DNA from 3 places in the Streptomyces sp. NPDC016469 genome. Region 2 is predicted to be linked to each of the others. Evidence: riboswitches for the same ligand, from Rfam matches in the RefSeq annotation. Region 2 holds a riboswitch; each other region holds the start of a gene.

Region 1 (6,748 bases), on a different contig from region 2:
AAGCAACCTTCGAAGCAGCCTCCCGCAGCGGCTTCTTCATATGGACATCCAGTAGCGCGATCGAAGGGACGTACATGCCCATGGGTCACACGGCCACAGCCCAGGCCGGCTCCGGCGGCTTGACAGCGACCGAGCACCGTCTGGCCAACGGCCTGCGCGTGGTGCTCTCCGAGGACCATCTGACCCCGGTCGCGGCGGTGTGCCTCTGGTACGACGTCGGCTCCCGCCACGAGGTCAAGGGCCGTACGGGCCTGGCGCACCTCTTCGAGCACCTGATGTTCCAGGGCTCCGGCCAGGTCAAGGGGAACGGACACTTCGAGCTGGTGCAGGGCGCCGGCGGCTCGCTCAACGGGACGACCAGTTTCGAGCGGACCAACTACTTCGAGACGATGCCCACGCACCAGCTGGAGCTGGCCCTGTGGCTCGAGGCCGACCGGATGGGCTCTCTGCTCGCCGCGCTCGACGAGGAGTCCATGGAGAACCAGCGTGACGTCGTCAAGAACGAGCGCCGCCAGCGCTACGACAACGTCCCGTACGGCACCGCGTTCGAGCGGCTGACCGCGCTGGCCTACCCCGAGGGCCACCCGTACCACCACACCCCGATCGGCTCCATGGCCGACCTGGACGCGGCGACCCTGGAGGACGCCCGCGCCTTTTTCCGTACGTACTACGCGCCGAACAACGCGGTGCTGTCGGTCGTCGGCGACATCGACCCCGAGCAGACCCTCGCCTGGATCGAGAAGTACTTCGGCTCCATCCCCTCCCATGACGGCAAGCAGCCGCCGCGCGACGGCTCGCTGCCCACGGTCATGGGCGGTCAGCTGCGGGAGGAGGTACGCGAGGAGGTGCCGGCGCGCGCCCTGATGGCCGCGTACCGGCTGCCCCACGACGGCACCCGCGAGTGCGACGCCGCGGACCTCGCCCTGACCGTGCTCGGCGGCGGGGAGTCGTCCCGGCTGCACAACCGCCTGGTCCGACGCGACCGTACGGCCGTGGCCGCCGGTTTCGGACTGCTCCGGCTCGCCGGCGCGCCCTCCCTGGGCTGGCTCGACGTCAAGACGTCCGGCGGCGTGGAGGTGGCGGAGATCGAGGCCGCGGTCGACGAGGAGCTGGCCCGGTTCGCCGAGCACGGCCCCACGGCCGAGGAGATGGAGCGCGCCCAGGCCCAGTTGGAGCGCGAATGGCTGGACCGCCTCGGTACGGTCGCGGGCCGCGCCGACGAACTGTGCCGGTATGCCGTGCTGTTCGGCGACCCGCAGCTCGCGCTGTCCGCCGTGAACCGGGTCCTCGATGTCACCGCCGAGGAGGTCAAGGCCGCCGCGCAGGCGCAGCTGCGGCCCGACAACCGGGCGGTCCTGGTCTACGAACCGGTCGAGCCCGCCGAGGCCGCCGAAGAGGCCGACGCCGCCACCGACACCGACGCGCACGAAGGGGCGGACCAGTGACCGACGCTGCCGCGACTGAAGTTTCGATGCAGTTCCACCCCCAGCCCGCCCCCGGGGTGGCCCGGCCCTGGGCCTTCCCCGCGCCCGAGCGGGGTTCCCTGCCCAACGGCCTCACCGTCCTGCGCTGTCACCGCCCCGGCCAGCAGGTCGTCGCCGTCGAGATCTTCCTCGCCGCCCCCCTGGATGCCGAGCCCGAGGGTCTGGACGGCGTGGCCACGATCATGTCGCGCGCCCTGTCCGAGGGCACCGACAAGCGGAGCGCCGAGGAGTTCGCCGCCGAGCTGGAGCGGTGCGGCGCCACCCTCGACGCCCACGCCGACCATCCCGGTGTCCGGGTCTCCCTGGAGGTCCCGGCCTCCCGTCTGGCCAAGGCGCTCGGCCTGGTCGCCGAGGCGCTGCGGGCGCCGGCCTTCGCCGACAGCGAGATCGAGCGCCTGGTGCGCAACCGGCTGGACGAGATCCCGCACGAGCATGCCAACCCGGCCCGCCGCGCGGCCAAGCAGCTCTCCAAGGAGCTGTTCCCGGCCACGACCCGCATGTCGCGCCCGCGCCTGGGCACCGAGGAGACCATCGAGCGGATCGACGCCGCCGCCGTGCGGGCCTTCTACGACGCGCACATCCGCCCGTCCACCGCGACCGCCGTGGTCGTCGGCGACCTCACCGGCATCGACCTGGACGCACTGCTCGCCGAAACCCTCGGCGACTGGTCCGGGAACGCCTCCGAACCCCGCCCGGTCCCGCCGATCACGGCCGACGACACGGGCCGCGTGATCATCGTGGACCGCCCCGGCGCGGTGCAGACGCAGCTGCTGATCGGCCGCATCGGCGCCGACCGCCACGACAGTGTCTGGCCCGCCCAGGTCCTCGGCACCTACTGCCTGGGCGGCACGCTGACCTCCCGGCTCGACCGGGTGCTGCGCGAGGAGAAGGGGTACACCTACGGCGTGCGTGCCTTCGCCCAGGTGCTCCGCTCCGGCGCCGCCGACTCCGCCTCGGGGGCGGCGGGTGCCGCGATGCTGGCCATCAGCGGTTCCGTGGACACCGAGTCCACCGGACCGGCGCTGGACGATCTCTGGAAGGTGCTGCGGACGCTGGCCGCCGAGGGACTGACGGACGCCGAGCGCGAGACGGCCGTGCAGAATCTGGTGGGCGTCGCGCCCCTGAAGTTCGAGACGGCGGCCTCCGTCGCGAGCACCCTCGCCGATCAGGTGGAACAGCACCTCCCGGACGACTACCAGGCGACGCTGTACGCCCGGCTCGCCGAGACCGGCACGGTGGAGGCGACCGCGGCCGTGGTCAGCGCCTTCCCGGTGGACCGGCTGGTCACGGTCCTGGTCGGTGACGCCTCGCGCATCGAGGAGCCGGTCAGGGCGCTCGGCATCGGAGAGGTCTCGGTCGTCACCGGCTGATCTGTCGCTCAGCCCGCTGAGCGGGCGTAGGGGGCTCCGGCGCGCGGTCGCGCCGGAGCCCTCTACACGCGTGGTCACTTTCAATCCTTCTGCGCCTTTTGTTCGCCAAGGGGGCGGCGCCCCCTGTGGGATGCGCTACAAAACCCCTTGTCCGTTTGGTGGCGGGAAGTCCGTCCGCTTAGCGTCGGGTCCGCTGTCCGCCACTCGTACGCGCATCCGTGACGTACCGGGCAGCCATCGCCGAGTCCCCGTCAGGCGCGAGCCTGGGGAGCCGGGGACCCACGCAGTCCCTGGGGTGAATCGGATGTCCGCGCTCCGTCAGGGGTGAGGCGTCCGTAGGAGACCTTCCTGCTCCGAACCCGTCAGCTAACCCGGTAGGCGAGAAGGAAGGAAAGGACCAGCCACCCCATGGCGTTCACCCGTGCCACCGGGAAGCACCGTGCCCCGAGCCGCCTGACGCGCGCCGGCGCCAAGGCCGTCGGCGTCGCCACGCTCGCCGCCGGCGGTGTCATCGGCTCCCTGGCCTCACCGGCCCTCGCCGCCGACGCCGGGACGGCCCCCGCCGCCACCGAGACCGGCCTCTCCCAGCTGCTCGCCATCGAGACCACCCTGGCCGACCGGATCGACGCCCAGGCCGCGGTGCAGCACCACCAGGCCGAGGCCGCCGAGAAGAAGGCTGCGGCCAAGGCGAAGGCGGCGGCCAAGAAGAAGGCCGAGGCCGCGAAGAAGAAGGCCGCCGAGAAGGCCGCCAAGGCCAAGGAAGCGGCCAAGGCGAAGGCCAAGGCCACCCGCGAGGCGTCCGCCCGCGCCGGCCGCTCCACCGCCCGCACCGCGCTGGGCTCGTCCTACCGGCTGCCCGTCGCCGGCTCGTACGTGACCACCGGCTACAAGTCCAGCGGCTCGCTCTGGTCGTCCGGCAGCCACTCCGGCATCGACTTCCACGCCGCCTCCGGCAGCTCGGTCGTCGCCGTCGGCGCCGGCACCGTCGTGGAGGCCGGCTGGGGCGGGGCGTACGGCAACAACATCGTGCTCCGGATGACGGACGGCACGTACACCCAGTACGGCCACCTCTCCTCGATCGGGGTCTCCGTCGGCCAGAGCGTCGCGGCCGGTCAGCAGATCGGGCTCTCCGGCTCGACCGGCAACTCCACGGGCCCGCACCTCCACTTCGAGGCCCGGACCACCCCTTCCTACGGCTCCGACATGGACCCGGTCGCCTATCTGCGCGCTCACGGCGTCAGCGTCTGACCGGGCTGAAGCCCCACACCGATGGCCCCGGCATCCCGCCGGGGCCATCGCCGTGCCCGCGCCTCCCCGCACACCTTCCGCCGCTCGACCGCGGCCAAAAGATATTCATGAATTCCCGCCCGGCATCGGAAATGCGAGCGCATTGCAATAGAGTCGCGCCAGAGGTGTCGATCGGCCGCTGTTCGCGGGGATTGAGGCGGAGGTTCGGACATGCGTGTTCCGGCGCATTCGGTATGCACGGCAATCCGTGACGACATCGTCTCCGGTGTCTTCGAACGCGGCAGCCGGCTCACCGAGGAGGTGCTCGCACGGCGTTACGGGGTGTCCCGCGTCCCCGTACGGGAAGCGCTGCGCACCCTGGAGTCGGAGGGCTTCGTCGTCACCCGCAGACACGCCGGAGCCTGCGTCGCCGAGCCGTCGGAGCAGGAGGCCGCCGACCTCCTGGAAGTCCGCATGCTGCTGGAACCGCTGAGCGCCGCCCGCGCGGCCCAGCGCCGGACGGAGGCCCACCTCAAGGTGTTGCGCGGCCTGGTCAGGCTCGGTCAGGAGCGGGCCCGCCGCGACGAGGGCGAGGACCTGCGCTCCCTGGCCGGCTGGTTCCACGAGACCCTGGCCCAGGCATCCGGCAGCCCCGGTCTCATCGCCCTCCTCACCCAGCTCCGCCACAAGATCGCCTGGATGTACGCGGTCGACCAGCCGGCCCGCCCGGCCGAAGCCTGGGCCGAGCACGGGGCCCTTGTGGACGCCGTGGCACGCCGGGACGCGGAGCGGGCGAGGGCCCTGGCCGCGCAGCTGGCCGAACGCCATGGCGCCGTGCACCGGCTCCGCCGCACCGCCCGCGCCACCACCGTGCCCAGGGCCGGCCATGTGAGGACTTCGCAACGTGCCGTAAACACCGCGAGCGGCCGGAATTAACAAAGGGCGCGTACGAATAAAGAAAGAGGCGTGCAAAAGCCGGAAACGTGTAGCGCCGCCTTTTCTTTCCGGCCGTCATGGCTTCGGCCACGCGCACGCAAAAGCCGCGGCGCCCCATGCAGGGGGCCGCGGCTTTCACGTAAGAATTCCGGCGGTGTCGGCCGCTCGGGTTCAGACGGTCTCCGGGAGCTCCTCGAGGCCCTCGGCGACCAGCTTCGCCAGGCGGTCCAGGGCGGCCTCGGCGTTGTCCGCGTCGGACGCGAGCACGATCTCCTCGCCGCCCTGGGCGCCGAGACCGAGCACCGCGAGCATGGAGGCCGCGTTCACCGGGTTGCCGTCCGCCTTGGCGATGGTGACGGGGACGCCGGAGGCCGTAGCGGCACGGACGAAGATGGAAGCGGGGCGGGCGTGCAGGCCCTCGGCCCAACCGACGTTTACGCGGCGCTCAGCCATGGTTCTGCCCTTCAAGAATCAGCGGTTGTCTAGACCAGTGTCTCATGTGGTGCGCGATGCTCCGGGCAGACCCGCGGGCCCTCCCGGGCGCCGCGCCCACGGTCGTCCGGAGACCTCAGACTGCCCCGGCCCCGGCACCCCCGCGACCCGTGCGACAGCCGTAGGCTTTCCCCATGCAGCCCTCTCCGGAGCAGAGTCCGCATCACGCCTACCCCGATCACTGGGAGGCGGACGTGGTGCTCCGCGACGGCGGCACCGCGCGGATCAGGCCGATCACCACGGACGACGCCGAGCGGCTGGTCAGCTTCTACGAGCAGGTTTCGGACGAGTCGAAGTACTACCGCTTCTTCGCGCCCTACCCCCGGCTCTCGGCCAAGGACGTCCACCGCTTCACCCATCACGACTACGTCGACAGGGTGGGCCTGGCCGTCACCGTGGGCGGCGAGTTCATCGCCACCGTCCGCTACGACCGGATCGACGCGACCGGCCGCCCCGCCTCGGCCCCCGCCGACGAGGCCGAGGTCGCCTTCCTCGTCCAGGACGCCCACCAGGGCCGGGGAGTGGCCTCCACCCTGCTCGAACACATCGCGGCTGTCGCCCGCGAACGCGGCATCCGGCGCTTCGCGGCTGAAGTGCTGCCCGCCAACACCAAGATGATCAAGGTGTTCCGGGACGCCGGTTACACCCAGCAGCGCAGCTTCGAGGACGGTTCCGTCCACCTCACCCTGGACCTCGAACCCACCGCCGAATCCCTCGCCGTCCAGCGCGCCCGCGAACAGCGCGCCGAGGCCAAGTCCGTGCAGCGGCTGCTCGCCCCCGGCTCCGTCGCCGTCATCGGCGTCGGCCGCACCCCCGGCGGTGTCGGCCGCACCGTCCTGCGCAACCTGCTCGGCGCGGGCTTCACCGGCCGCGTCCACGCGGTGAACAGCGCATTCTCCGCCGGACAGGACACCATCGACGGGGTCCCCGCGCACCGCTCCCTGGGCGAGATCGGCGAGCCGGTCGACCTCGCGGTGGTCGCCGTGCCCGCCGACCGGGTCCCGGAGGCCGTCGCGGACTGCGGCGAACACGGCGTCCAGGGACTGGTGGTCCTCTCCGCCGGTTACGCCGAGTGGGGCGCCGAGGGCCGCGAGCGCCAGCGGGAACTGGTGCGCCAGGCCCGTTCGTACGGCATGCGGATCATCGGGCCCAACGCCTTCGGGATCATCAACAACTCCGAGGCGGTCCGGCTCAACGCCTCGCTCGCCCCGGACCGGCCCGCCTCCGGGCACATCGGCC
Region 2 (6,748 bases):
AGAAGGGGCGCGGTTACGCCCCCGCCCTGCGCGACGAGGCCGACCGCTTCCACACCGTCGGCGCGATGGACCCCCTGACCTGCGCCCCACTCGTGCCGGCCGCCGGTCCGTCCTGGACCTCCGTGTTCGCGGACGAGATCGCGGCGATCGGGGCGGAGCGCCCGGACGTCGTCGCGCTCACCGCCGCGATGCTGGACCCGGTCGGGCTGGCTGAGTTCGCCGAGGCGTTCCCGGACCGCGTCTGGGACGTGGGCATCGCGGAGCAGCACGCGGCGGTCAGTGCGGCGGGGCTCGCCACGGGTGGGCTGCACCCGGTCGTCGCCGTCTACGCCACCTTCCTCAACCGGGCGTTCGACCAGCTCCTGATGGACGTCGCCCTGCACCGGTGCGGGGTCACCTTCGTCCTGGACCGGGCCGGCGTCACCGGGCCCGACGGGGCCTCCCACAACGGCATGTGGGACATGTCCGTGCTCCAAGTCGTGCCGGGGCTGCGCATCGCGGCCCCGCGCGACGCGGACCGGCTGCGCGAGGAACTGCGCGAGGCGGTCGCCGTGGACGACGCGCCGACCCTGGTGCGGTACCCGAAGGAGTCGTTGGGGGAGGCGATCGAGGCGGTCGGCCGGATCGGCGGGATGGACGTGCTGCGGCGCGACGAGGACGCCGATGTGCTCCTCGTCGCCGTCGGCGTGATGGCCTCCGTCTGCCAGCGCACCGCCGAACTGCTGTCGGGCGCCGGCATCCGCTGCACCGTGGTGGACCCCCGCTGGGTCAAGCCCGTCGACGCGGCGCTGCCGCCGCTCGCCGCGGCGCACGGGCTCGTCGCGGTGGTCGAGGACAACAGCCGGGCCGGGGGCGTCGGTTCGGCGGTCGGGCAGGCGCTCCGGGACGCGGGCGTCGACGTACCGCTGCGCACCTTCGGCATCCCCGAGCAGTTCCTCGCGCACGGCAAGCGGTCCGAGGTGCTGGCCGACATCGGACTCACACCGGTCGAGATCGCCGGCCGGATCAGCGCCGTCACGGCCGCCCGGAAGGCGGCCGTCGGCACCGGGCACGACGTCCCGGGCAACGGGCACAAGGAGAGCGGGGCATGAAGGACGACGAGCCCAAGGGCTTCGATCTGGCGCGGCTCCTCGCCGAGCGCGGCGCCGAACGCTACGAACTGCACAGCAAGCACCTCAACCACCAGCTCCCGCGCATGCTGCACACCATCGGCTTCGACAAGGTCTACGAACGGGCCGAGGGCGCGCACTTCTGGGACGCTGACGGCAACGACTACCTGGACATGCTCGCCGGATTCGGTGTCATGGGTCTGGGCCGCCACCACCCCGTCGTACGCAAGGCGCTGCACGACGTCCTCGACGCCTCGCTCGCCGACCTGACCCGGTTCGACTGCCAGCCGCTGCCCGGGCTGCTCGCGGAGAAGCTGCTGAGTCACAGCCCGCACCTGGACCGGGTGTTCTTCGGCAACAGCGGCACCGAGGCCGTCGAGACGGCCCTCAAGTTCGCCCGCTACGCCACCGGCAGGCCGCGCGTCCTGTACTGCGACCACGCCTTCCACGGGCTCACCACCGGCTCCCTCTCGGTCAACGGCGAGGGCGGGTTCCGCGACGGCTTCGCCCCGCTGCTGCCCGACACCGCGATCCCGCTCGGCGACCTCGACGCACTGCGGCGGGAGCTGAAACGGGGCGATGTGGCCGCTCTGGTGGTGGAGCCGATCCAGGGCAAGGGGGTGCACGCGGCGCCGCCCGGCTACCTGCGCGAGGCCCAGGAGCTGCTGCACAGGCACAAGGCCCTCCTCATCGCCGACGAGGTGCAGACCGGCCTCGGCAGGACCGGTGACTTCTACGCGTACCAGCACGAGCAAGGGGTGGAACCGGACCTCGTCTGCGTCGCCAAGGCGCTCTCCGGCGGCTACGTCCCGGTCGGGGCGACGCTCGGCAAGGACTGGATCTTCAAGCGCGTCTACTCCTCGATGGACCGGGTCCTCGTCCACTCCGCGAGCTTCGGCTCCAACGCCCAGGCCATGGCGGCGGGGCTCGCGGTGCTGTCGGTGATGGAGGACGAGGAGACCGTCGCGCACGCGCGCCGCACCGGCGACCTGCTCCGCGAGCGGCTGTCCGCGCTCGTCGGGCGCTACGAACTGCTGCACGAGGTGCGGGGGCGCGGGCTGATGATCGGCATCGAGTTCGGCCGCCCCGCCTCGCTGAAGCTGCGGAGCCGGTGGACCATGCTCCAGGCGGCGCGCAAGGGCCTCTTCGCGCAGATGGTCGTCGTGCCCCTGCTCCAGAAGCACCGCATCCTCACCCAGGTCTCCGGCGACCACCTCGAAGTGATCAAGCTGATCCCGCCGCTGGTCATCGATGACGCGGACGTCGACCGCTTTGTGGAGGCGTTCACCGCCGTCATGGACGACGCGCACAGCGGTGGGGGACTGATGTGGGACTTCGGACGGACCCTGGTGAAGCAGGCCGTCGCCAACCGCTGAGGTGTTTTTGCCCCTGAGGCAAGAAATTTGCCTCAGGGGAAACAATTTGGCCCAATGGAGGCATGAACCCTCCGGACGACCTGGCGGCCGGCGAGCTGCCCGGTGTCGCGCCACGCCTGCGCGATCTGCGCCGAGGCCGTGGTCTCACCCTGGAGACCGCGGCCCAGCGGGCCGGGCTCTCGCCCGCCCACCTCTCCCGGCTCGAAACGGGCCGCCGCCAGCCCTCGCTGCCGATGCTGCTCCAGCTGGCCAGGATCTACGGTACGACGGTCTCCGAGCTCCTCGGCGAGATGCCCCCGGAACGTGACGCGATCGTGCGCGCCCGCCCGTTCGAGGGTGCGGCCGCCGACGGCTGGATGTACCAGCAGGCCGGCGGCTCCGGCCGGGCGATGCAGGCGCTGCGCGTCCGCGTCCCGTACGGAGCCCAGGGCGACCTGGTCCGCGTCCACCCCGGCGAGGAATGGCTGTACGTCCTGACCGGCCGCCTCCGGGTCACGCTCGGCGAGACGGTGCACGACCTCGGTCCCGGGGACGGCGCGCACTTCGACTCGCTCACCCCGCACCGGATCGCGGCTCCCGAACCCGAGGGCTCCGAGCTGCTCTTCGTGCACACCCTGCTGCAGAGCCCCGCCGCCGACCTGTGCCTCGGCGGCCCGGTCCACCGCAGCTGAGACGTTTCCGCCGCCGGACCCCCGGCAGCCCTCCCCGGCAGCCAGAGAGGCCAGTCATGTCCGATTCAGAGAATTACGACCCGCTCACCCCGGCCCCGCGCCCCGGCGCCGACACCCATGAGAAGAAGATGCCGCGGGGACTCGTCATCCGGCTCTTCGCCTACCTCGTGGCCGGGCACGTCATCGCCGCGTTCCTGTACCTGCTCTTCGCGGTCGGCATGCACAACCAGTAGGCCGAGCCGCCTCAGCTCTCGTCGAGGAGCCGGTCGCGCAACTGCTCACGGGTGGCGGGCGTGAGCTTCAGCCCGTCGGTGAGATAGCGGTCGGTGCCGCCCCAGGTCTCGTCGATGGCGGCGAAGGCCGCGGCGAGATAGTCGGGCTGGGCGCCGAAGAGCGGGTTCAGCAGCTCCAGCACCTCCGGGGACATCCCGGCCGCCGAGGTGTCGCTGCGCCGGATGCGGTAGCGGCGGTGCGCGTCGTTCGACTTCAGGTAGTCGGCCTCGATGGTCTCTCGCCCGACGCCCACCGCCAGCAGCGTCACCGCGATCGACAGCCCGGCCCGGTCCTTGCCGGCCGCGCAGTGCATCAGGGCGGGCACGCTGTCCTCGGCCAGGGCGTGCAGCACCCGGCTGTGCTCGGCGGTGCGCTCCAGGATGATCGAGCGGTACGAGGCGACCATCCGGCGGGTCCCCTTGCCGTCGGCCAGGATCGAGCGCAGCTGTGCCAGGTCGCCGTCGCGCACCATCCGCCAGAATTCCGCCCCGTCCGCCGGGTCGCTGAGCGGGATGCTCACATTCCGTACGCCCGGCAGCTCGATGTCCAGGCCGTCCAGCTTGTGGTCCGCCGCGTTGCGGAAGTCGAAGACCGTGTGCAGGCCGAGCCCGCCGAGGAACGCCGCGTCCTCGGCCGTGGCGTGCGCCAGGTGACCGCTGCGGTACAGACGGCCGTGCCGTATGCGGCGGCCGTCGGTGGTGGGCAGGCCGCCCACGTCCCGGAAGTTGCGGACACCGGTGAGAACGGGCTCCGTCGGCGGGGTCTGCGGCAGCTGCTGCGTCACGGTCACTCCTGGAGGCTCTGCCCCGGCGCGTATCGCCGACGGGCCCACGACCGCGACGATACGACATCGGTTCCTGGGGCAATCATTTCGGCCGCCCGCTCCGCGCCGATGCGGACGACAGGCGCGACATGTCCGTATTGCCGGTATATGCCGAACTTGCCCCGGTTGTGCGGGAGATGATCACCCGCTCGTGAGCGGGATCATATCCGTGACGGTGTGTGCTGGCGCCCCGGCTGGGTATTCCCCGTGCCGCGCGGAAAGCCAAGATCCGTAATCCACGGAGTGTGACCGGAATTCGGCACCGCAATTCCCCTGCGGAATCCGGTGCGGAAGCTGTGGCTTGTTTCCGCCGTCCCGGCTCGCTTACGTTCCATGTCCACCCGGACGGAACGCCCAATCCTGCCGCCGTCCGGGATTCGCACCCACTCACCGTGTGGCAGGAGCGGGGGAACCAGGTAAGCCGCCGACCGGGACGACCGGACGGCTAGGGGTGAAGTCGCGCCAGGCGCGGCCGGGCATCTCCAGCCCGAACCCGACAGCTCACCTCGCAGGCGCCGGAGAGGAAATTCTTCATGCCCAACTCGGGTAAGCACCGCCGTCCCAAGTCCAGCACCATAGCCCGCGGCGTCGTCGCCGCGAGCGCCGGCGGCGCCGTCATCGCGCTTCCGCTGCTCGGCGCCACCGGTGCCCACGCCGCGGAGCAGTCCGCCCCGGCCACGTCGCAGTCGGCCGCCGCGCACACCGCCCCGGCCAAGCCCGCGAAGAACACCGGCACCACCACCTACTCCGTGGTCTCCGGCGACTACCTGTCGAAGATCGCGGCCCAGCACCACCTCAAGGGCGGCTGGCACAAGCTGTACCAGGACAACCGCGAGGTCGTCGGCGAGAACCCGAGCCTGATCTTCCCGGGCATGAAGCTGACCCTCGGCGCCAAGGCGGCCCCCGCCGCCGCCACCCCGTCCAAGGCCCCCGCCGAGACGGCGGAGAAGACCGGGACGAAGGCCGCGCCCAAGGCCGAGACGAAGGTCGAGACCAAGACCGAGGCGCAGACGGAGGCCAAGACCGAGGCCCCGGCCGCCCAGGACAACGCCTCCGGCTACGTCCACCCGGTCCCGGGCAACCACACCACCGCCTACCGCGCCTCCGGTGCCAACTGGTCCAGCGGCAGCCACACCGGCATAGACTTCCCCGTCGCCACCGGCACCAGCGTGAAGGCCATCACCTCCGGCACCGTCGTCACCGCCGGCTGGGGCGGCGCCTACGGCAACCAGGTCGTCATCAAGCACGCCGACGGCCACTACTCCCAGTACGGCCACATGTCCTCGCTCTCCGTCTCGGCGGGCCAGACCGTGACCGCGGGCCAGCAGGTCGGCCTCTCCGGCTCCACCGGCAACGCCACCGGCCCGCACCTCCACTTCGAGGTCCGCACCGGCCCGGAGTACGGCTCGGACATCGACCCGATCGCCTACCTGGCGTCGCACGGGATCTACGTCTGATCCAGGCAGTACCGGCCCGGTGATCCGGGTCACTGAACGGCACAGAGGGACGACGCACGGCGGTGCGTCGTCCCTCTGCTTATTCCCCCTTTACCGAAAACTGACCGGGTGGTTTATCTCACCACCCGTCAACCCCTTATTACGGTCGCGTAGGTCACATTCCGGGGTGCAGGATATGCGGTTGTGGCAGACGATTCGAACAACCTTCAACAGGGCGTCATCGACCGACAGGGCGCCATCGGGTCGTACGCGGCGATTGGCGACAGCTTCACCGAGGGAGTCGGCGACCCCGGCCCGGACGGAACGTTCGTCGGCTGGGCCGACCGGCTCGCGGTACTCCTCGCGGACCGGCTCCCGGAGCCCGGCCCGGCGACCGGTGCCGGCTTCCGGTACGCCAATCTCGCCGTACGAGGACGCCTCCTCGACCAGATAGTCGAGGAGCAGGTGCCCCGCGCCAAGGAACTCGCCCCCGATCTGGTGAGCTTCTGCGCCGGCGGCAACGACATCATCCGGCCGGGCACCGACCCGGACGACGTGGCCGAACGCTTCGAGCGGGCGGTCGCCGACCTCACGCGGTCGGTCGGCACCGTCATGGTCACCACCGGCTTCGACACCCGTGGCATCCCCGTGCTGCGCCATCTGCGCGGCAAGATCGCCACCTACACCGCCCACGTCCGGGCCATCGCCGACCGCTACGACTGCCCGGTCCTCGACCTGTGGTCGCTGCGCTCGGTGCAGGACCGGCGCGCCTGGGACGGCGACCGGCTCCACCTGTCGCCCGAGGGACACACCCGGGTCGCGCTCCGCGCCGCCCAGGTCCTCGGCCTCGGCGTACCGGCCGACCCGGACCAGCCGTGGCCGCCGCAGCCCCCGCGCGGCACGCTGGAGATCCGCCGCGACGACATCCACTGGGCGCGCGAATACCTGGTCCCGTGGATCGGGCGGCGGCTGCGCGGCGAGTCCTCCGGGGACCACGTCGAGCCGAAGCGGCCGGACCTGCTCCCGCTCTGACCGGCCGCCTCCGCTGTCCTCAGCCGCC
Region 3 (6,748 bases), on a different contig from region 2:
CCGCCGGGTACAGTCGCCGCCAGTTCTCCCGGGGTACCCCACGGCCCCGGAACCTGGTCCTGCTGCCGAGGCGAGAGAGAAGTTGGTGAACGACCAGCACCCCCACGCCGGGTATGCCGGATACGACGGCTACTCCACAGGCAGCTTCGAGACGGATCCGCTCTTCGGCTCCCTCCCCGGCACCGGCATCACCCACGACGGCGGCTATGACGCCTCGTACGACACCTCGCAGGGCTACGGCATCCCGTACACCGGCGGTGAGACGGGGTACGGCGGCTCGTACGACACCACCCAGTGGGACACGGGCGCGCACCACGGCTACCAGGCCCCGCCGCACGCGCAGTACGACGCCACCCAGTACGACGGAACGCCGCAGTACGACACCGCCACGGCCTGGCTGCCGACGGAGGCCTACGCCCCCGGCATCCCGTCCCAGGGCGGCGCCCCGGACTCCTCCGGCCAGTGGGACACCACCACCTGGACCGCAGCCGCGACCGCGTGGCCCTCCGACGACACGGGGACCTACGACACCGGCGTGTACGACGCCACCGCCTGGAACACCGGCGCCACGCCCGGGCCCGAAGAGCAAAATGTGCAAAGCCCGGCCGCCTCGAACGAAGCCGAACAGGCCGCCCCCTCGGAGACGTACGAGACCTACGCGTCGTACGACGGGCACGGCTCCCACGACTACGACCCGTACGAATCCCACCGCCGCGCCGCCGACGACGACGAGCCGGTCGGCGCCGCCGAGCCGCACCCCGATCTCGCCCCCGCCGAGCCCCGCCGCGGCGGTGGCCGCAGCCGCAGGCGTACCCCCGCGAAGCGTTCCGCACTCCTCACCGTCGCCGTTCCCTCCGCCTGCGTGATGAGCGTGGCCGGGATCGCCGCCGCCTCCGTGAGCGGCATGGGCGGGGACGAGACGAAGAAGGACGCGACCACCACCATGGCCGCCGCCGACCCCGGCACGGTCAAGCCGGTCGCGGCCAACAACGAACTGGACACCCAGCTCGCCAACCTCAGCGCCGACGCCGAGAACTTCGCGGACCGCGCCAGCCGCACCCAGGAACGCATCGACCTGAAGGAGCGGCAGGCCGCCGAGAGGAAGAGGCGCGAGGACGAGGCCGCCCGCAAGGAGGCCCTGCGCCCCAAGTTCGTGCTGCCGGTCAAGCAGCACGGGCTGAGCGCCTACTTCGGGCAGGCGGGCGTCAACTGGATGTCCGTGCACACGGGCATCGACTTCCCCGTCCAGTACGGCACCCCGGTGATGGCGGCGACCGACGGCACGGTCCGTACGCAGTACAACAGCGCCTACGGCAACATGGCCATCGTGACCATGGCCGACGGCACGGAGACCTGGTACTGCCACCTCAGCAGCACCCGTATCCGCTCGGGCCCGGTCAAGGCCGGTGACGTCATCGCGTACTCCGGGAGCTCCGGGAACTCGACCGGTCCGCACATGCACTTCGAGGTGCGGCCGGGCGGCGGCGCGGCGATCGACCCGCTGCCGTGGCTGCGCGGGCACGGGGTCAACCCGACCTGAGCGGGATGAACGACTGCGGCGGCCGGGGCCTCGGGGGCTCCGGCCGCCGCCGCGTTCTCAGAGCTTCTGCACCGGCGCGTACCGCAGGAGCAGCTTCTTGGGGCGGTCGTCGCCGAAGTCGACCGTGGCCTTCGCCTGGTCACCGACGCCCTCGACGGCCGTCACCGTGCCCAGGCCGAACTGGTCGTGCGTGACCCGGTCGCCCGCCACCAGGGTGATCGTCGGCTTGTCCGAGGTCCGCCGGGTCGCGAAGCCGGAGGGGCCGGAGCGGGCGCGGGAGGCGGAGAGCGACGAGGTGATGCCCGAGGTGGGGCCCGCCGGGGCGGCCATCGGGCCCTTCCGCTTCCAGTCCAGGTGCTGGTCCGGGATCTCCTCCAGGAACCGCGACGGCGGGTTGTACGAGGGCTGGCCCCAGGCGCTGCGCATGGCGGCCCGGGTCAGATACAGCCGCTCGCGGGCGCGGGTGATGCCGACGTACGCGAGGCGGCGCTCCTCCTCCAGCTCCTTGACCTGGCCGAGCGCCCGCATGTGCGGGAAGACGCCGTCCTCCATGCCGGTCAGGAAGACGACCGGGAATTCGAGGCCCTTCGCGGTGTGCAGGGTCATCAGCGTGATGACGCCGGAGCCGTCGGTGTCCTCGTCGGGGATCTGGTCGGAGTCGGCGACGAGCGCGACCTGCTCCAGGAACTCCGCGAGCGTGCCCGCGCCCTCCTCCTCGCTCCGGTCCTGCTCGAATTCCAGGGCGACGGCGGCCAGCTCCTGGAGGTTCTCGATGCGGGTCTCGTCCTGCGGGTCGGTGGACGCCTGGAGCTCGGCGAGATAGCCCGTACGCTCCAGGACCGCTTCCAGCACCACGGCGGGCCCGGCGCCGGACTCCACGACCGTGCGCAGCTCCTCCATCAGCGTGTTGAACCGCTTCACGGCGTTGGCGGAGCGGGCGGCCATGCCGTACGCCTCGTCCACGCGGCGCAGCGCCTGCGGGAAGGTGATCTTCTCCCGCAGCGAGAGCGCGTCGATCATGGCCTCGGCGCGGTCGCCGATGCCGCGCTTGGGGACGTTGAGGATGCGGCGGAGCGGGACGGTGTCCTCGGGGTTGGCGAGGACCCGCAGGTAGGCCAGGACGTCCCGGACCTCCTTGCGCTCGTAGAAGCGGACGCCGCCGACGACCTTGTAGGGCAGGCCGACGCGGATGAAGATCTCCTCGAACACACGGGACTGCGCGTTCGTCCGGTAGAAGACGGCGACGTCGCCGGCCTTCGCGTCGCCCGCGTCGGTGAGGCGGTCGATCTCCTCGGCGACGAACTGCGCCTCGTCGTGCTCGGTGTCCGCGACGTAGCCCGTGATGCGGGCGCCGGTGCCGGCGTTGGTCCAGAGGTTCTTGGGGCGGCGGCTCTCGTTGCGCTCGATGACCGCGTTGGCGGCGGACAGGATCGTCTGGGTGGAGCGGTAGTTCTGCTCCAGGAGGATCGTCGTCGCGTCCGGGTAGTCCTCCTCGAACTGGAGGATGTTACGGATGGTCGCGCCCCGGAAGGCGTAGATCGACTGGTCCGCGTCCCCCACGACGCACAGCTCGGCGGGGGCGTTCTCGGGACCGGCCGGGCCGACCAGCTCGCGTACCAGCGTGTACTGGGCGTGGTTGGTGTCCTGGTACTCGTCCACGAGGACGTGCCGGAAGCGGCGGCGGTAGTGCTCGGCGACGTCGGGGAACGCCTGGAGCAGATGGACCGTCGTCATGATGATGTCGTCGAAGTCCAGCGCGTTGGCCTCGCGCAGCCGGGCCTGGTACATCGCGTACGCCTGGGCGAGCGTCTTCTCGAAGCCGTCGGCAGCCTGGCCCGCGAAGGTCTCCTCGTCGATGAGCTCGTTCTTGAGGTTGGAGACCTTGGCGGTGAAGGACTTCGGCGGGTAGCGCTTCGGGTCCAGCTCCAGGTCGCGGCAGACCAGGGCCATGAGCCGCTTGGAGTCGGCCGCGTCGTAGATCGAGAACGAGGACGTGAAGCCGAGCTTCTTCGACTCGCGGCGCAGGATGCGGACGCAGGCGCTGTGGAAGGTCATGACCCACATGGCGTTGGCCCGGGGCCCGACCAGCTGCTCGACGCGCTCCTTCATCTCACCGGCGGCCTTGTTGGTGAAGGTGATCGCCAGGATCTGGCCGGGGTGGACGCCCCGCTCGGCCAGCAGGTGCGCGATGCGGTGGGTGAGCACCCTGGTCTTGCCGGAGCCGGCACCGGCGACGATGAGCAGGGGCGACCCGGCGTGCACGACGGCGGCGCGCTGCTCGGTGTTCAGCCCGTCGAGCAGCGCCTCGGGGTCGATGACGGGGCGGTGCGCGCCGTCGCGGTAGTACGCGTCACGGACCGGCGGGGGCCCGTCGAACACGCCCGCGAACAGGTCCTCCGGCACCGCTTCGGGTGCGGAGTCCTCGGGGGGCGGCGGGGGCCCTTCCTCCTCGTGCTGGAGGCCGGCCAGGAAACTGTCGTCAAAGAGGCTGCTCATCGCTGTCCGAGTCTAAGGCGCCCGACTGACAGCGCGGCCCGCTCCGAGAAGGTCACGAAAATGTATCGGGCATATCGCACACCAACCTTCACAGCGGCCCCATGAGTTGGCTAGCGTGCACGTTCGGACGGCCCGTACCCCCAGAGGCGACCCACGCCGAACGTGCCTCCACGCCGAATCCGGGCCCGCCCGGAACCGGGGACCCACACGCAGCACCGGGGTGAATCGGTCCTCCCCCACCGGACCGTAGGGCAGCCTTCCGTTCCGCCCGAACCCGACAGCTAACCCGGTAGGCGGTCCACGGAAGGAGATGCCGGCCTTGGCGTCGCATCGCAAACCGCGCCCCCGGGTGCGCTCCACCATCCCCGCCGTCGGGCTGACCTCGGCCGCGCTGGCCTCGGTGACCCTGCTGTCCTCGCAGAGCGCGATGGCCGCGCCGACGCCGAAGCCGAGCATCGAGGAAGTCCAGAAGAAGGTGGACGACCTCTACCGGCAGGCCGGGAACGCGACCCAGAAGTACAACCAGGCCAAGGAGGCCACGGACAAGCAGCGGTCCAAGGTCGACACGCTGCTCGACGACGTGGCCAAGCGCACCGAGAAGCTGAACGACGCCCGCAGAACGCTGGGCAACTACGCCGCCGCCCAGTACCGCAACGGCGGCCTCGCACCGACCGCCACCTTCTTCCTCGCCGACGACCCGCAGTCGTTCTTCGACCAGACCCACCTCATGGACCGCATGGCCGAGCGCCAGCAGCAGGCGGTCACGGAGTTCCGTACGCAGCAGGCGAAGGCGTCCGAGCAGCGGGCCGAGGCCGTGGAGAGCCTGGAGACGCTGACCGAGTCGCAGGCCGCGCTGCGCACCAGCAAGGAGAACGTCCGGACGAAGCTGGCCGAGGCCCGGACGCTGCTCTCGAAGCTGACCGCCGAGGAGAAGGCGCGCCTGGCGGAGCTGGAGCGGAAGAAGGAGGCGGAGGCGAAGCGGAAGGCGGCGGAGCTGGCGAAGAAGCAGGCCGCCGCAAGGAAGGAGGCCGAGCGGAAGGCCGAGGAGTCGGGCGGCAGCGGTACGGAGACGGGCTCGGGCTCCGACGCCGGCTCCGGCAGCAGCGCGTCCACGAAGGCGGAGAAGGTCCTCGCGTTCGCCCGCGCCCAGATCGGCAAGCCGTACGTCTGGGGGGCGACCGGCCCCTCCTCGTACGACTGCTCGGGGCTGACGCAGGCGGCCTGGAAGGCGGCGGGCGTCGACATCCCGCGTACCACCTGGGACCAGGTGAATGTCGGCACCAGGATCGCCACGGCCGACCTGCAACCCGGTGACCTGGTGTTCTTCTACGACGACATCAGCCACGTCGGGATCTACAAGGGCGACGGAATGATGATCCACGCGCCGAAGCCCGGGGCGAACGTGCGCGAGGAGTCGATCTACTACATGCCGATCTACGGGAGTGTGCGCCCCGCCTGACCGCGGAAGGGGAGCCGGCCCGCGCGGGCCGGCTCTCCCGCGTACCGCCGCTCAGGTCCAGAGCGTGGCGATGAAGATGTTCGCCAGGGTCAGCGCGCCGACCGCCGCGAAGAACCCCTTCTCGACCTTCTCCTCGTCCCGCTTGACGTAGACGAGCCCCAGGATCACGACCAGGAACAGCAGCTTGATCCCGATCTTGACGTTGTTCACGGGGTGGTCGTCGGCCTGGTCCAGGCCGACCAGGGCGACGCCGGTGACGAGCATGGTGAGCGCGCCGTGCAGCATGCCGGGGACGAACCGGGCGGTGCCGGCCTTCATCGCCTTCATCTGGCCGAGGAAGCCGCCGAGCAGGGCGGCGATGCCGATGATGTGCAGGGCGACGACGAAATCGATGAGTACGCGCATGGTTCCGCACCCTAGAGCCCTCTCCCTGAACCGCTCCGGGCAGGGTGGGACCTACGGGCCGCTTGAATGATGAATGCACTTTTTGCCTGCTTCTGTGGCCCTTTTCCCGGTCACTCACGCTTCATAGGCGGTCATCCGGCGACAATGCCACGCCAAGAGCGGGCAATAACCGTCATGACGACACCTTCCCGTGACCTGGGATTAGCGTCCCTTCCCGGTGGCCGTGGACCAGGAACCGTCCTCGCCGGCCACCGGAGAAGCCCGCCGGTAGACCCCGCCGGGCCGTCGTACGGAAGGACGCCCGCCCCCGTGGCAGCGCATCGCAAACCCAGGCAGCGCCTCACCACCGCCTCCGCGGCCCGGACCGCGGCGACCCTCGCCGTCGCCGGAGCCGCGACGGCCGCCGTGCTGCCGGGAGCCGCGCACGCGGACCCCGCGCCCACCGCACGGCAGGTCAAGGCCCAGGTGGACCGGCTGTACCGGGAGGCGGAGGTCGCCACCGAGAAGTACAACGGCGCGAAGTCCGAGGCGACCGCCGCCGCCGAGTCGGTCGACGCCCTGCGCGACGAGGCCGCCCGCAGGACCGCGCGCCTCAACAGCGCCCGCGACGTGCTCGGCGCCTACGCCGCCGCGCAGTACCGGTCCGCCGGGATCGACCCCTCCGTGCAGCTGGCGCTCTCCTCCGACCCCGACCAGTACCTGCGCCGCGCCACCTACGCGGAGCAGGCGGGTGAACGCCGGGCCGCCGAGGTGCGCTCGGTGCGCCGCCAGGTCGCGGAGATCGCCCAGGTACGCGCCGAGGCGGCCGGGAAGCTCACCGAGCTGGCCGCCCGGCAGGCCGCCCTGAA

The links. Region 2 has a riboswitch for cyclic di-AMP ahead of ABZ565_RS05470 (LysM peptidoglycan-binding domain-containing M23 family metallopeptidase). Riboswitches for the same ligand answer to the same signal wherever they lie in the genome.
Region 1: it holds a riboswitch for cyclic di-AMP, as region 2 does, so the genes downstream of both, ABZ565_RS14005 (M23 family metallopeptidase) here and ABZ565_RS05470 (LysM peptidoglycan-binding domain-containing M23 family metallopeptidase) in region 2, are expected to answer to the same signal.
Region 3: it holds a riboswitch for cyclic di-AMP, as region 2 does, so the genes downstream of both, ABZ565_RS11750 (NlpC/P60 family protein) here and ABZ565_RS05470 (LysM peptidoglycan-binding domain-containing M23 family metallopeptidase) in region 2, are expected to answer to the same signal.

What each region holds. Positions count from the first base shown of each region.
Region 1 is NZ_JBEYCQ010000010.1:128,355-135,102, reverse strand. Features, by position in the region: gene ABZ565_RS14015 (pitrilysin family protein) at 75-1,445, shown strand; gene ABZ565_RS14010 (pitrilysin family protein) at 1,472-2,854, shown strand; cyclic di-AMP (ydaO/yuaA leader) riboswitch at 3,083-3,249, shown strand; gene ABZ565_RS14005 (M23 family metallopeptidase) at 3,263-4,102, shown strand; gene ABZ565_RS14000 (GntR family transcriptional regulator) at 4,313-5,017, shown strand; gene ABZ565_RS13995 (HPr family phosphocarrier protein) at 5,189-5,470, opposite strand; gene ABZ565_RS13990 (GNAT family N-acetyltransferase) at 5,644-6,748, shown strand, end outside.
Region 2 is NZ_JBEYCQ010000004.1:37,279-44,026, forward strand. Features, by position in the region: gene dxs (1-deoxy-D-xylulose-5-phosphate synthase) at 1-1,091, shown strand, start outside; gene ABZ565_RS05450 (aspartate aminotransferase family protein) at 1,088-2,485, shown strand; gene ABZ565_RS05455 (XRE family transcriptional regulator) at 2,548-3,156, shown strand; gene ABZ565_RS05460 (DUF6126 family protein) at 3,213-3,389, shown strand; gene ABZ565_RS05465 (tyrosine-protein phosphatase) at 3,401-4,213, opposite strand; cyclic di-AMP (ydaO/yuaA leader) riboswitch at 4,623-4,782, shown strand; gene ABZ565_RS05470 (LysM peptidoglycan-binding domain-containing M23 family metallopeptidase) at 4,786-5,709, shown strand; gene ABZ565_RS05475 (SGNH/GDSL hydrolase family protein) at 5,893-6,720, shown strand; gene ABZ565_RS05480 (STM4011 family radical SAM protein) at 6,740-6,748, opposite strand, start outside.
Region 3 is NZ_JBEYCQ010000008.1:167,157-173,904, reverse strand. Features, by position in the region: gene ABZ565_RS11760 (peptidoglycan DD-metalloendopeptidase family protein) at 86-1,540, shown strand; gene pcrA (DNA helicase PcrA) at 1,598-4,036, opposite strand; cyclic di-AMP (ydaO/yuaA leader) riboswitch at 4,198-4,348, shown strand; gene ABZ565_RS11750 (NlpC/P60 family protein) at 4,347-5,495, shown strand; gene ABZ565_RS11745 (hypothetical protein) at 5,547-5,900, opposite strand; gene ABZ565_RS11740 (NlpC/P60 family protein) at 6,210-6,748, shown strand, end outside.